DNA from 2 places in the Streptomyces gobitricini genome. Region 2 is predicted to be linked to the other one. Evidence: predicted binding sites of a transcription regulator. Region 2 holds the regulator's gene; the other holds the start of a gene.
What was found. The regulator HrcA, encoded in region 2, represses chaperone genes, less so after heat shock. The targets are predictions, from matches to a motif close to TTNGCACTCNGNNNNNCNGAGTGCNAA.
Positions count from the first base shown of each region.

Region 1 (7,297 bases), on a different contig from region 2:
CACGAAAGAATGATCGGACGATCGCTGTTCGATCAGCCGTGCTTCCGCGGTGACTCGGGGTCCGACGACGGGCGCCGCTCGACCGAGCCACCACACCCGGAGGGGATTTTGCCGTGCGCGAGAGTGCTGTTGAACGTCACGACCGTCTGCTCGCCCTGGTGCGGGAGCGCGGCACGGCCCGGGTCTCGGACCTCGCCGCACAACTGGGCGTCTCGCCCGTGACCGCGCGCCGGGACGCCGAGGCCCTGGCGGCCCGGGGCCTGCTGGACCGGGCGCACGGCCAGGTGTCGTGGCCCGGGGGGCAAGGCGGGGGCGAACGGCGCCCGGCCGGCGGGGCGGTGGCCGGGGCGCCGGGCGGCGGTCCGGTGCTGGGCCTGCTCGCGCCCTCGGCGACGTACTACTTCGCGGAGGTGATCCGCGGGGCGCGCGAGGCGGCCGCGCGGGCGGGGGCGCGGCTGGTCCTGCGGATCTCCGACTACCGGCCGGAGGAGGACCGGGCCCGCACCGAGGGCCTGCTCGCCGCGGGCGCGGAAGGCCTGCTGGTGGCACCGGGCTGGCGGGCCCCCGGCGACCAGGAACGGCACGGTGACTGGATCGCCGGGCTTCCGGTGCCGACCGTGCTCCTGGAGCGGCGCGCCACGCCGGGTTCGGCGCTGGACGGGCTGGACCGGGTGTCGTCCGACCACCGGCACGGGGTGGCCCTCGCCGTACGCCACCTGGTGGGGATGGGGCACCGGGCGCCGCTGCTGGTGGCCCGCGCGGACAGCCCGACCGCGCTGGCCGTGCGGACGGGGTACGCGCAGGCGCTGGGGGCCCTGGGGCTGGCGGAGCCGGGGCCGGTGATCGACTCGGTGCCGTCCGAGCTGGACCCGGACGGGTTCGAGGAGGCGGTGCGGGCGCTGTGCTCGGCGGTCTCCTCCGGCACGGCGTCCGCGGCGCTGGTCCACAACGACGTGGACGCCATCCAGATCGTGCAGCGCCTCGCCGAGCTGGGCGTGCGTGTGCCCGGGGACCTGGCCCTGATCGCGTACGACGACGAGGTCGCGGCCCTGGCCGACACCCCGCTGACCGCGGTCGCCCCACCCAAGCGGCAGGTGGGCCGGCTGGCCACGGAACTCCTGGTCGAACGGCTCGTCCGGGCGGCGGGGACTCCTGACCACGGGGCCGGGGCGGGCCGCGCCGAGGAGCGTGACCACCCGGGCGCGGAGGAGGATCCCCGCCGGCATGTGACGCTGCTGCCGCGCCTGCGGGTGCGGGGCTCGTGCGGGGCGGATCAGCCGAAAGTGCTCTGATCGTTTTTCGATCGATCAATCTTTCGCTCTTGACTTCGCTCATGAGGGGCTCGATCATCACGGCCACGCCTTCCGACCCCGGCAGCGTCAAGTGAGGCCGCACGTGAGGAGCACCCGTCCCACCATGCACCACGCCACTGACAACCGGTCCGCCGGACGCCCCGCCCTGCTGCTCGCCATGGGCCCCGGCATCGCCGGGCGGCTGCTCACCGACGCCCACCTCGCCCGTCTCACCGCACTCGCCCGCACCGACCCGCACCTGATCGCCCACGACCTGACCGCGCCCTCGCCCCTGGTGGCGTCCGCGCTCGCGCAGGCGGAGGTGCTGTTCACCTGCTGGGGGGCGACACCGCTCACCGCGTCCGTCCTGGACAGGGCGCCGCGCCTGCGCGCCGTCGTCCACGCCGCCGGCTCCGTCAAGCACCACGTCACCGATGCCTGCTGGGAGCGCGGCATCGCCGTGACCTCGGCGGCCGCGGCCAACGCGCTGCCCGTCGCCGAGTACACGCTGGCCACCATCCTGCTGAGCGGCAAGCGCGTCCTGCGCGCCGCGCGGAGGTACGGCGAGCTGCGCGCCGGGCACGACTGGCTGCGGGAGCTCTCCGACAGCGGCAACCACCGCCGCACGGTCGGCGTCGTGGGCGCGTCCCGCATCGGCCGCCGCGTGATCGAGCTGCTGCGCCCCTTCGACGTACAGGTGCTGCTGTACGACCCGTACGTCACCCGCGACGCGGCCTCGGCGCTCGGCGCCGTCCCCGCCGCGCTGGACGAGCTGTGCGCCCGTGCGGACATCGTCTCCGTACACGCCCCGCAACTGCCGTCCACGCGCCACCTGATCGGCGCCGCGCAGCTGGCCCTCATGCCGGACGGCGCCACGCTCATCAACACCTCGCGCGGCTCCCTGGTCGACGAGGCCGCCCTGCTCCCGCACCTCACCGCGGGCCGCCTCAACGCCGTGCTCGACGTGACCGACCCCGAACCGCCGTCCCCCGACTCCCCGCTCTACACCCTCCCCAACGTGCTGCTCACCCCGCACATCGCGGGCTCGCTCGGCAACGAGCTGCACCGTATGGCGGACCAGGCCCTGGACGAGCTGGAGCGGTACGCCAAGGGCGAGCCGTTCGAGGATCCGGTGCGGCCCTCGGAGCTGGGCCGCTCCGCGTAGAGCCGTGGAAACACCGAGGCCCGGTGCCCCCGCGACGGGGGCACCGGGCCTCGTAACGCTCAGCAGGCGTCAGTGGGAGTGGCCGTGACCGTGGCCGTGGCCCGCGTCCGCCGGCTCCTCTTCCTTCTTCTCGACGACCAGGGTCTCGGTCGTGAGCAGCAGGGAGGCGATGGAGGCGGCGTTCTCCAGGGCCGAGCGGGTGACCTTGACCGGGTCGATGACGCCGGCCTTGATCAGGTCGCCGTACTCACCGGTGGCGGCGTTGAAGCCCTGGCCCTTGTCGAGCTCGGAGACCTTCGACGTGATGACGTAACCCTCGAGGCCGGCGTTCTCGGCGATCCAGCGCAGCGGCTCCACGGCGGCGCGGCGGACGACCGCGACACCGGTGGCCTCGTCGCCGTCCTTGCCGAGGTTGCCGTCCAGCACCTTGACGGCGTGGACGAGCGCGGAGCCACCACCGGAGACGATGCCCTCCTCGACCGCGGCGCGGGTCGCGGAGATGGCGTCCTCCAGACGGTGCTTCTTCTCCTTCAGCTCCACCTCGGTGGCGGCGCCGACCTTGATCACGCACACGCCGCCGGCCAGCTTCGCGAGGCGCTCCTGGAGCTTCTCGCGGTCCCAGTCGGAGTCCGTGGTCTCGATCTCGGCCTTGATCTGGGCGATGCGGCCGGTGACGTCCTCGGTGTTGCCACCGCCGTCGACGATCGTCGTGTCGTCCTTGGTGACGGTGACGCGGCGGGCGGTGCCCAGCACGTCCAGACCGGCCTGGTCCAGCTTGAGGCCGACCTCCTCGGCGATGACGGTGGCGCCGGTGAGGGCGGCCATGTCGCCGAGCATCGCCTTGCGGCGGTCGCCGAAGCCGGGGGCCTTGACCGCGACGGCGTTGAACGTGCCGCGGATCTTGTTGACGACCAGGGTCGACAGGGCCTCGCCCTCGACGTCCTCGGCGATGATCAGGAGCGGCTTGGAGGAGCCGGCCTGGATGACCTTCTCCAGCAGCGGCAGCAGGTCGGTGATCGCGGAGATCTTGCCCTGGTGGATCAGGATGTACGGGTCGTCGAGGACGGCCTCCATACGCTCCTGGTCGGTGACCATGTACGGGGACAGGTAGCCCTTGTCGAAGGCCATGCCCTCGGTGAAGTCCAGCTCCAGACCGAAGGTGTTGGACTCCTCGACGGTGATGACACCGTCCTTGCCGACCTTGTCCATCGCCTCGGCGATGAGCTCGCCGACCTGCTGGTCCTGCGCGGAGAGCGCGGCCACGGCGGCGATGTCGGCCTTGTCGTCGATCGGACGGGCCGACGCGAGCAGCTCGTCGGAGACGGCCTTGACCGCGGCGTCGATGCCCTTCTTCAGGGCGGCCGGGGAGGCACCCGCGGCGACGTTGCGCAGACCCTCGCGGACCAGGGCCTGGGCCAGGACGGTGGCGGTGGTGGTGCCGTCACCCGCGATGTCGTTGGTCTTGGTCGCCACCTCCTTCACCAGCTGGGCGCCGAGGTTCTCGTACGGGTCCTCGATCTCGACCTCGCGGGCGATCGTGACACCGTCGTTGGTGATGGTCGGCGCGCCGAACTTCTTGTCGATGACGACGTTGCGGCCCTTGGGGCCGATCGTCACCTTGACCGTGTCGGCAAGCTTGTTGACGCCGCGCTCAAGGGCGCGACGGGCGTCCTCGTCGAACTTCAGGATCTTCGCCATGGGAGCGATTCAGCCCTCTCGAAAACTCTGGTTGACGAACCGCGCCCCTCGCCGCCCGGCAATGTGTCATCAGCGGGGGCCAGGGGCGCAGCTCAAAAGCGATCTTGCTCGGGTGAATTACTTCTCGACGATCGCGAGCACGTCGCGAGCCGAGAGGACGAGGTACTCCTCGCCGCTGTACTTCACCTCGGTGCCGCCGTACTTGCTGTACAGCACGATGTCGCCGGTCTTGACGTCGAGCGGCAGGCGCTCGCCGTTCTCGAAGCGGCCCGGGCCAACGGCCAGGACGACGCCCTCCTGGGGCTTCTCCTTGGCGGTGTCCGGAATGACCAGGCCAGAGGCGGTGGTCTGCTCGGCGTCGAGCGGCTGGACCACAATGCGGTCCTCGAGCGGCTTGATGGCAACCTTGGAGCTGGTGGTCGTCACGATCCGACCTCCCCCTTCGGAGATCTCACGGGGTTAACTGTCTGAGGTGGCGACCAGGTGGATCCGTCGTCGCGGGTGCCGGACCTGCCCGTCGCTGTGTTGGCACTCTCCAGTGGGGAGTGCCAGAGCTGAGACTATGACCGGGATTAGCACTCGGTCAAGCGGAGTGCCAATTCACCGCCCGGTCGTGGCGTCACCGACCCCCCGGGAAGGCCGGTGCCGTCGCCGCCCGGTGAGGGAAGAAGCACCGCCGGCCCGGGCGGCGGCGGTCCCGCACCGGCCGCTGCCGACCGCCACCGACCGCCACCGACCGCCACCGGCCGCCATCGGCCGCCGACCGGGCGGACCGGGCCGATGCGGCGACCGTGCCGGGGCCGCCGCCGACCGGGCCGGCACGACCGCCGGAGCCGGTCCACCGCCGGCCTGGCCGCACGACCGGCCCGGCCGAGGGCGGCCGAGCCCGGCCGGTGGTCGGGGTCACACGTAGTCCTCCAGCCTGGCCACCGCGTACCCCTTGGCCGTGACCACGTCCATCACCTGCCTGATCATGTCCGGCATGGTGCCGTTCCAGTCCTCCGTGCCGCGGAAGTGCGTGAGGATGATGTCGCCGGGATGCAGGTCCCGGTCCCATTCACGCCACTCCATGCGGTCGGGGAAGGCCTCGGCCGCCCACAGGGGCACGGCCTTGACGCCGCAGGACCGGGCCGCGCGGAGGGTGTCGGCGTTGTAGTTGCCGTAGGGCGGGCGGAAGAGCGTGGGGCGCTTGCCGTACCGCTTCTCGATGGTGTCCTGCTGCCCGCAGATCTCGCGCTTCTGCTCCGCGTACGAGAGGGCCGGCATGTAGCGGTGGTTGAGGGTGTGGTTGTGCAGGGCGACGCCCCGGTCCTGCATGCGCTTGAAGTAGCCGTAGTCCTCCTTGACCAGGTAGTCGCTGAGGAAGGCGCTGTAGGGGATGTCCAGTTCGTCCATCATCTCCAGCAGCCGGGGGTCCTTCTCCGCGCCGTCGTCGATCGTCAGGAAGACGACCCGCTCCTCGGTCGGGACGGTGGTGAAGACGGGCGGCAGGGTCGGGTCGCCGACGCCGAAGCCCTTGCGGAAGGTGATGTGCGGCCTGTCGGCCGCCGCCGGGGGCGGGGGCGCGGCCAAGGGAGCGGCCTTGAGGCCCCACTTCCGGGCGGCGAGCGCACGGGCGGCCTGCGCCCGCCGGACCTTCTCCACGTACGCGGTGAGGGCGGCGGCCGCGTCGGGAGGCTGCTGGGGCTGCTGACCCGCGGCGGGCTCGGCCCTGCCGCCGCCCGCTCCGGAGCCCGGCCCCGTGCCCGCCCCTCCGGCACCGGTCTCCGCCGCACAGGCGGATCCGAGCGCCGCGACCAGCAACGCGGTGAGGAGAAACCGCGCCCGCTTACTTACCGTTTGACCTTTTTGTCGGACTAGCTGCATGGCGCCGCATCCTGTCAGCGCGCCGCCCCGGCCACCGGCCGACACCGCCGCCTGACGCGCACCATCCCCCGCCTGGCCCACAATGGGCCGGGTGACCGATCTCGCCGCCTTCTCCACGCTCCTCACCGACGAGGGCCAGGCCCTGCTCACCGCCCTGCGCGACTACACCCCCTCCCAGGAGCTGGCGGTCGCCTCCCGGCTGCGCCGCGATCACCCCGCGGAGCTGGTCACGGCGGCGCTCGGGCAGGCGCGGCTGCGGCAGCGGGCGGTGGCGAAGTTCGGCGAGCGGGACGCGCACCGCATGTACTTCACGCCCGGCGGCGTCGAGCAGTCCACCCGCAAGGCGGTCGCCGAACACCGCGCCGCCGCCTTCGCCCGCCTCGGCGTGCGCGACGTCGCTGACCTCTGCAGCGGCATCGGCGGCGACGCGATCGCGCTGGCCCGCGCCGGCGTCCGCGTCCTCGCCGTCGACCGCGACCCGCTCACGGTCGAGGTCGCCCGCGCCAACGCCGCCGCGCTGGGCCTGACCGACCTGATCGAGGTGCGCTGCGCGGACGTCACGGAGGTCGACACCTCGCCGTACGACGCCGTCTTCGTCGACCCGGCGCGGCGCGGCGGGCGGGCGTCGGGCGGGCGGATCTTCGACCCGGAGGCGTACTCCCCGCCCCTGTCCTGGGCCGTCCAGGCGGCCCGCAAGGCCCCGCACGCGGCGCTGAAGATCGCCCCAGGTGTCCCGCACGAGACGGTCCCGCCGGAGGCCGAGGCCGAGTGGGTCTCGGACGGCGGCGACGTGAAGGAGGCGGTGCTGTGGTTCGGCACCCGTCCCGGCAGGGTCACCGCGACCCTCCTGCCCGGCCCGCACAGCCTCACCGGCCGGGGCCTGCCCAACCCTCCCGTCCGTGCCGTCGGCCGCTACCTGTACGAGCCGGACGGCGCCGTCATCCGCGCGCACCTGGTCGCGGAGGTCGCCGAGGACCTCGGCGGCGGCCTGATCGACGAGACGATCGCGTACATCACTGCGGACGAGCCACGCCCCACCCCGTACGCCGCCGCCTACGAGATCACCGACGAGCTGCCGTTCAACCTCAAGAGGCTGAAGGCCCTGCTGCGCGAACGGGAGGTGGGCACCCTCACGGTGAAGAAGCGCGGCTCGGCGGTCGAGCCGGAGGAGCTGCGCCGCAAGCTCAAGCCGAAGGGACCGCACGCGGCAACGGTCTTCCTGACCCGGGTGGCGGGGGCGCCGACGATGCTGCTCGGACGGCCGGTGGCATAGGGC
Region 1 covers NZ_BAAASR010000021.1:16,952-24,248, forward strand. Annotated here, with positions in the region: gene ABD347_RS19395 (substrate-binding domain-containing protein) at 114-1,292, shown strand; gene ABD347_RS19400 (hydroxyacid dehydrogenase) at 1,417-2,457, shown strand; gene groL (chaperonin GroEL) at 2,527-4,155, opposite strand; gene groES (co-chaperone GroES) at 4,273-4,581, opposite strand; gene ABD347_RS19415 (polysaccharide deacetylase family protein) at 5,059-6,021, opposite strand; gene ABD347_RS19420 (THUMP-like domain-containing protein) at 6,113-7,294, shown strand.
Region 1: the regulator HrcA is predicted to act here: its motif matches at 4,728-4,754, upstream of groES (co-chaperone GroES).

Region 2 (7,297 bases):
GCGGTCCACGCCTTCGGCGAGACACCCGTGTGCGACGACCTCGCGCTGCTGGTCCTCCAGGCCCGGTAGGCGCGGCGGTGAAGGACAATGGGCGGTATGCCTTCCGTACTGCCCGATGGTGAGCCCATGCCCGAGGACGGCGCGCTGCCCGCGTCCGCCCTGTCCGGGTCCGGTGAGCGGCCGCTCGGGTTCTATCTGCACGTGCCGTACTGCGCGACCCGCTGCGGCTACTGCGACTTCAACACCTACACCGCCACCGAGCTGCGCGGCTCCGGCGGTGTCCTCGCCTCCCGCGACAACTACGCCGCGACGCTGACCGACGAGGTGCGGCTCGCGCGGAAGGTGCTGGGCGACGACCCGCGCCCCGTGCGGACCGTGTTCGTCGGCGGCGGCACGCCCACGCTGCTGGCCGCCGCCGACCTCGTGTCGATGCTGGGCGCCGTCCGCGAGGAGTTCGGGCTCGCCGACGACGCCGAGATCACCACCGAGGCCAATCCGGAGTCCGTCGACCCCGCGTACCTGGCGGAGCTGCGCGAGGGCGGCTTCAACCGGATCTCCTTCGGGATGCAGAGCGCCCGGCAGCACGTCCTGAAGGTGCTCGACCGCACGCACACCCCCGGGCGGCCGGAGGCATGTGTCGCCGAGGCCCGCGCGGCCGGGTTCGAGCACGTCAACCTCGACCTGATCTACGGCACGCCGGGGGAGAGCGACGACGACTGGCGCGCGTCGCTCGACGCGGCGATCGGCGCGGGGCCCGACCACGTCAGCGCGTACGCCCTGATCGTGGAGGAGGGCACGCAACTGGCGCGGCGCATCCGGCGCGGAGAGGTGCCCATGACGGACGACGACGTCCACGCGGACCGGTACCTGATCGCGGAGGACATGCTGTCCGGAGCGGGCTTCTCCTGGTACGAGGTGTCCAACTGGGCCACCTCGGAGGCGGGCCGGTGCCTGCACAACGAGCTCTACTGGCGCGGCGCCGACTGGTGGGGCGCGGGGCCCGGCGCGCACAGCCACGTCGGGGGCGTGCGCTGGTGGAACGTGAAGCACCCCGGCGCGTACGCCGCCGCGCTGGCCGGGGGGCGCTCGCCCGGCGCGGGGCGCGAGGTGCTGTCGGACGAGGACCGGAGGGTGGAGCGGGTGCTGCTGGAGCTGCGGCTGCGGGAGGGGTGCGAGCTGTCGCTGCTCCGGCCCGCGGGCCTGGCCGCCGCCGAGCGGGCGGTAAGGGACGGGCTCCTGGACCCCGGTCCTTACGCCGTCGGGCGGGCCGTGCTGACGCTTCGGGGACGGCTGCTCGCCGACGCGGTGGTACGGGACCTCGTGGACTAGACCGGCCCCGGGCCGGGCGTGGCGTGTCACGACCCCGGCGCCTCGCCGCCGCACCTTCGTCCCGCCGCCGGACCCCTGCCCCCGCCGCCGGACCCCCGGCCGCCAGGGCCCCCGTCCCGCCGCCGCGCCCCGGCGCCCCGGCGGGGGTGTGCCGCCTCGTTCCGCGCCGGGCGCGGTCACTCGTCCGCGACGCCGACCGTCACATGGTCGATCAGCTGCTCCACGGCGCCCAGCAGCGCCGGCTCCAGGTCCTTGTACGAGTGGACCTTCGACAGGATGTGCTGCCAGGCGGCGCCCGTGTTCTCCGGCCAGCCCAGGGCGCGGCACACGCCCGTCTTCCAGTCCTGGCCGCGCGGGACCGTGGGCCACGACCGGATGCCCACCGACGAGGGCTTCACCGCCTCCCAGATGTCGATGTACGGGTGCCCCACCACCAGGGTGTGCGCGTCCGTGACGGACGCCGCGATGCGGGACTCCTTGGAGCCCGCCACCAGGTGGTCCACCAGGACCCCCAGGCGGGCGTCCGGGCCGGGGCCGAACTCCCGGACGATGGCCGGGAGGTCGTCGACGCCCTCCAGGTACTCGACGACCACGCCCTCGACGCGCAGGTCGTCGCCCCACACCCGCTCCACCAGCTCCGCGTCGTGGCGGCCCTCCACATAGATCCGCCCCGCACGGGCGACACGCGCGCGTGCGCCGGGAACGGCGATCGAACCCGACGCGGTACGCGACGGGCGCGAGGGGCCGGCCGACGGGCGCACCAGCGTCACCGTGCGCCCCTCCAGGAGGAAGCCGCGGGGCGCCAGCGGGAACACCCGGTGCTTGCCGAACCGGTCCTCCAGGGTCACGGTGCCCGCCTCGCAGCCGATCACCGCCCCGCAGAAGCCGGTGCTCACCTCCTCGACCACCAGGTCCGGTTCGGCGGGTACCTCCGGCACCGGGGCCGAACGCTTCCAGGAGGGCGTCAGGTCAGGGTCGTAAGCGCGCATCCGCCAGACGCTACGACACGCCGAACCGTCGGGCCAGTTCATCGCGTTGGGCGCGTACGAAGCCGGCGCCGACGACGGCCCCGTGCCCCGGGACGTACACGGCGGCCTCACCGCCCAGCTCCAGCAGCCGGTCCAGGGCGGCCGGCCAGCGCGACGGGACGGCGTCCGGCCCCGCCTGGGGGTCGCCCGACTCCTCCACCAGGTCCCCGCAGAGGACGACATCCCGGGAGCCCGGCACCAGCACGGCCAGGTCGTGACCGCTGTGGCCCGGGCCCGCGTCGGCCAGCAGCACCTGCCGCCCGCCCAGTTCCAGCGTCCACTCGCCGCACACCAGGTGGTGCGGGACCACCAGGACGTCCGCCGCCTCCACCGCGTCCGCCTCGGCCACCCCGTGCCGTACGGCGTCGTCCCGCAGCCCGTCCCGGTCCCGTGTCAGGACGGTGTCGATGCCGACCGCGCCGTACACCTCCGTGCCGGAGAACGCCGCCGTACCGAGCACATGATCGAAATGGGGATGGCTCAGTGCGATATGCGTCACTCTCCGGCCGCCCATCAGGGCCTGCGCCTGCGCCCGGATCCCGGCCCCCTCACGGAGCGTCGCGCCCGTGTCGTACAGCAGGGCGCCGTCCTCACCGACCACCAACGCGGTGGTCGCGTCCCACACCGGCAGCCTCCTGCGGCCCACTCCGTCGGCGAGACGCTCCCATCCGAAGTCTTCCCAACAGACGTCCATACCGCGACGCTATCGGCAACCACCGGCGTCAGCGCGCGGTAGCGTGGTCGGCCGCCCTTGCTAGGGGTCAGCCCCGGCGCCGTACACTTGCCGGGGAAGGTTGGCACTCGGGCATCGCGAGTGCCAGCGGAGCAGAAGGAACCACGGCCAGCTGGAGGTGCGCGCGGTGCTCAGTGAACGCAGGCTCGAAGTGCTGCGCGCCATCGTCCAGGACTATGTGGGCACCGAGGAGCCGGTCGGTTCCAAGGCGCTCACGGAGCGCCACAACCTCGGCGTCTCGCCCGCCACCGTGCGCAACGACATGGCCGTGCTGGAGGACGAGGGCTTCATCGCCCAGCCCCACACCAGCGCGGGCCGCATCCCCACGGACAAGGGCTACCGTCTGTTCGTCGACCGGCTCGCCGGCGTCAAGCCGCTGTCGTCGCCGGAGCGGCGCGCCATCCAGAACTTCCTGGACGGCGCGGTCGACCTCGACGACGTCGTCGGTCGTACGGTGCGGCTGCTGGCGCAGCTGACCCGGCAGGTCGCGGTCGTGCAGTACCCGTCCCTGACGCGGTCCACCGTGCGTCATGTGGAGCTGCTGTCGCTGGCCCCCGCCCGGCTGATGCTCGTCCTGATCACCGACACCGGGCGCGTGGAGCAGCGCATGGTCGACTGCCCGGCGCCGTTCGGCGAGACGTCCGTGGCCGATCTGCGGGCGCGGCTGAACAGCCGTGTCGTGGGGCGGCGCTTCACGGACGTGCCCCAGCTGGTGCAGGACCTCCCCGAGTCCTTCGAGGCGGAGGACCGGGGCACCGTCTCCACGGTGCTGGCCACACTGCTGGAGACCCTGGTGGAGGAGACCGAGGAACGGCTGATGATCGGCGGCACCGCCAATCTCACCCGCTTCGGGCACGACTTCCCGCTGACGATCCGGCCGGTGCTGGAGGCGCTGGAGGAGCAGGTGGTGCTCCTGAAGCTGCTCGGCGAGGCCAAGGACTCGGCCATGACCGTACGTATCGGGCACGAGAACGCCCATGAGGGCCTCAACTCCACGTCCGTCGTCGCGGTCGGCTACGGTTCGGGCGACGAGGCAGTCGCCAAACTCGGCGTGGTCGGACCGACCCGCATGGACTACCCCGGAACGATGGGAGCGGTACGCGCAGTGGCACGTTACGTCGGACAAATCCTGGCGGAGTCGTAAGTGGCCACGGACTACTACGCCGTACTCGGCGTACGCCGCGACGCGTCCCAGGACGAGATCAAGAAGGCGTTCCGGAGGCTCGCCCGCGAGCTGCATCCGGACGTCAACCCCGATCCCAAGACGCAGGAGCGGTTCAAGGAGATCAACGCCGCCTACGAGGTGCTGTCGGACCCGCAGAAGAAGCAGGTCTACGACCTCGGCGGTGACCCGCTGTCGACCTCCGGCGGCGCGGGCGCGGGTGGCTTCGGTGCGGGCGGCTTCGGCAACTTCTCCGACATCATGGACGCCTTCTTCGGTACGGCGTCCCAGCGCGGGCCCCGGTCGCGCACCAGGCGCGGCCAGGACGCGATGATCCGCCTGGAGATCGACCTCAACGAGGCGGCCTTCGGTACGACCAAGGACATCCAGGTCGACACGGCCGTCGTCTGCACGACCTGTTCCGGCGAGGGCGCCGCGCCGGGTACGTCGGCCCAGACCTGCGACATGTGTCGCGGCCGTGGCGAGGTCTCCCAGGTCACCCGGTCCTTCCTGGGCCAGGTCATGACCTCCCGCCCCTGCCCCCAGTGCCAGGGCTTCGGCACGGTCGTCCCGACGCCCTGCCCGGAGTGCGCCGGCGACGGCCGGGTCCGGTCCCGCCGGACGCTGACGGTCAAGATCCCGGCCGGTGTCGACAACGGCACCCGCATCCAGCTGGCCGGCGAGGGCGAGGTCGGCCCCGGCGGCGGCCCGGCCGGCGACCTGTACGTCGAGATCCACGAGCTCCCGCACACGGTGTTCCAGCGGCGCGGCGACGACCTGCACTGCACGGTGACCATCCCGATGACGGCGGCCGCGCTGGGCACGAAGTGTCCGCTGGAGACGCTGGACGGGCTGGAGGAGGTCGACGTCCGGCCCGGTACGCAGTCGGGCCAGTCGATCCCGCTGCACGGGCGCGGCGTCACGCACCTGCGGGGCGGCGGACGCGGTGACCTCATCGTGCACGTCGAGGTCCAGACGCCGTCGAAGCTCGACCCGGAGCAGGAACGACTGCTGCGGGAGCTGGCGAAGCTGCGGGGCGAGGAGCGGCCGACCGGCCAGTTCCAGCCGGGGCAGCAGGGGCTGTTCTCCCGCCTCAAGGACGCGTTCAACGGGCGGTGACCGGGGGCGGTGCCCCCGAAAAGGGGGCTCGACCCCCGGACCGCCTGACAGGGGGACGTTGGTCGTACGCGGTGGCCGACGCCCCCGCCCCCGGGTCGCGGCAGCTTCGCGCCGCGCGGGCGTGCACGGCCGCCGGACCGGCACCCCAGCGGCTTCGCGCTCGCGTCGGTGCCCGGGCCTCGGCTCGGCCCCGAAGGCACGCGTACGCGCACGGGCGACCGTCGAAGGCACGCCCCGCCGGGACGGTGACGGCCCGGCGGGGGTACGCGGGCGCGCATGGGCAGGCCCGTGTGGCGGCGCCGTGGGGGCGTGACACCATGCCTGCATGTCCTCCGCACTGACCGATCTCTGCCGGTACCCGATCGTGCAGGCCCCCATGGCGGGTGGCGCCTCCTGTCCGCAGCTCGCCGCGGCCGTGTCCGAGGCCGGCGGCCTGGGTTTCCTGGCCGCCGGGTACAAGACCGCCGACGGCATGTACCAGGAGATCAAGCGGCTGCGCGGGCTGACCTCGCGGCCCTTCGGCGTCAACCTGTTCATGCCGCAGCCCGGGCACGCCGACCCCGCGGCCGTCGACGTGTACCGGCACCAGCTCGCCGGTGAGGCCACCTGGTACGACACGCCGCTCGGCGACCCCGACGCGGGGCGCGACGACGGTTACGAGGCCAAGCTGGCCATCCTGCTGGACGATCCGGTCCCGATGGTCTCGTTCACCTTCGGGTGCCCCACCCGCGACACGGTCGCCGCGTTCGCACGCGCCGGGACGCTCACCGTCGTGACGGTCACCTCGCCCGAGGAGGCCGAGGCCGCGCAGCAGGCGGGCGCCGACGCCGTGTGCGTCCAGGGCGTCGAGGCGGGCGGCCACCAGGGCACGCACCGCGACGACCCGGAGACCGGCGGGTCGGGCACGGGCCTGCTGTCGCTGATCGCGCTGGTCAAGGAGGCCGTGCCGCTGCCGATCGTCGCCGCCGGCGGCCTGATGCGCGGCAGCCAGATCGCCGCGGCCCTCGCGGCGGGCGCCGAGGCCGCGCAGCTCGGCACCGCGTTCCTGGTGTGCCCCGAGTCGGGCGCGCAACCTCTGCACAAGCAGGCCATGACCAACCCCCTGTTCGTCCGCACCGAGCTGACGCGGGCGTTCTCGGGACGCCCGGCCCGGGGCCTGGTCAACCGGTTCATGCACGAACACGGCCCCTATGCCCCGGCCGCGTACCCCGAGGTGCACCACCTGACGAGCGGGCTGCGTAAGGCCGCCGCCGCGGCGGGCGACCCGCAGGGCATGGCGCTGTGGGCCGGGCAGGGCCACCGGATGGCGCGCGAGCTGCCCGCCGGACGGCTGGTGGAGGTCCTGGGCGCCGAACTGGACGCCGCGGTGTCGTCCCTCGCGCTGCGGGGCGTGGCCTCGTGACCGCCCCCGTCTTCCTGGTCGGCCACGTCACCGGCGGGACCGTCACGCTCGAAGGGCCCGAGGGGCGGCACGCGGTGTCGGTACGGCGGCTGCGCGTCGGTGAGGAGATCGTCCTGACGGACGGCGCGGGCTCCGGCGCGTACGGCACGGTCGAGGCCGTCGAGGGCAAGGACCGCCTCCGGGTGGCGGTGGCCGAGGTCCGTACGGAACCCGAGCCCGCCCCTCGTATCACCGTCGTCCAAGCCCTCCCCAAGGGCGACCGGGGCGAGCTGGCGGTGGAGACCATGACCGAGACGGGCGTCGACGCGATCGTGCCGTGGACGGCGTCCCGCTGCGTCACGCAGTGGAAGGGCGACCGCGGCATGAAGGCGCTCGGCAAGTGGCGGGCCACCGCGCGGGAGGCGGGCAAGCAGTCGCGCCGGCTCCGCTTCCCGGACGTCGCGGACGCGGCGTCGACCAAGCAGGTCGCCCAACTGCTCGCCGGGGCCGACTTCGCCGCCGTCCTCCACGAGGAGGGCGCCGAG
Region 2 covers NZ_BAAASR010000002.1:264,472-271,768, reverse strand. Annotated here, with positions in the region: gene ABD347_RS02210 (SpoIIE family protein phosphatase) at 1-69, shown strand, start outside; gene hemW (radical SAM family heme chaperone HemW) at 97-1,329, shown strand; gene ABD347_RS02200 (DUF3097 domain-containing protein) at 1,506-2,318, opposite strand; gene ABD347_RS02195 (MBL fold metallo-hydrolase) at 2,329-3,051, opposite strand; gene hrcA (heat-inducible transcriptional repressor HrcA) at 3,218-4,234, shown strand; gene dnaJ (molecular chaperone DnaJ) at 4,235-5,371, shown strand; gene ABD347_RS02180 (nitronate monooxygenase) at 5,697-6,773, shown strand; gene ABD347_RS02175 (16S rRNA (uracil(1498)-N(3))-methyltransferase) at 6,770-7,297, shown strand, end outside.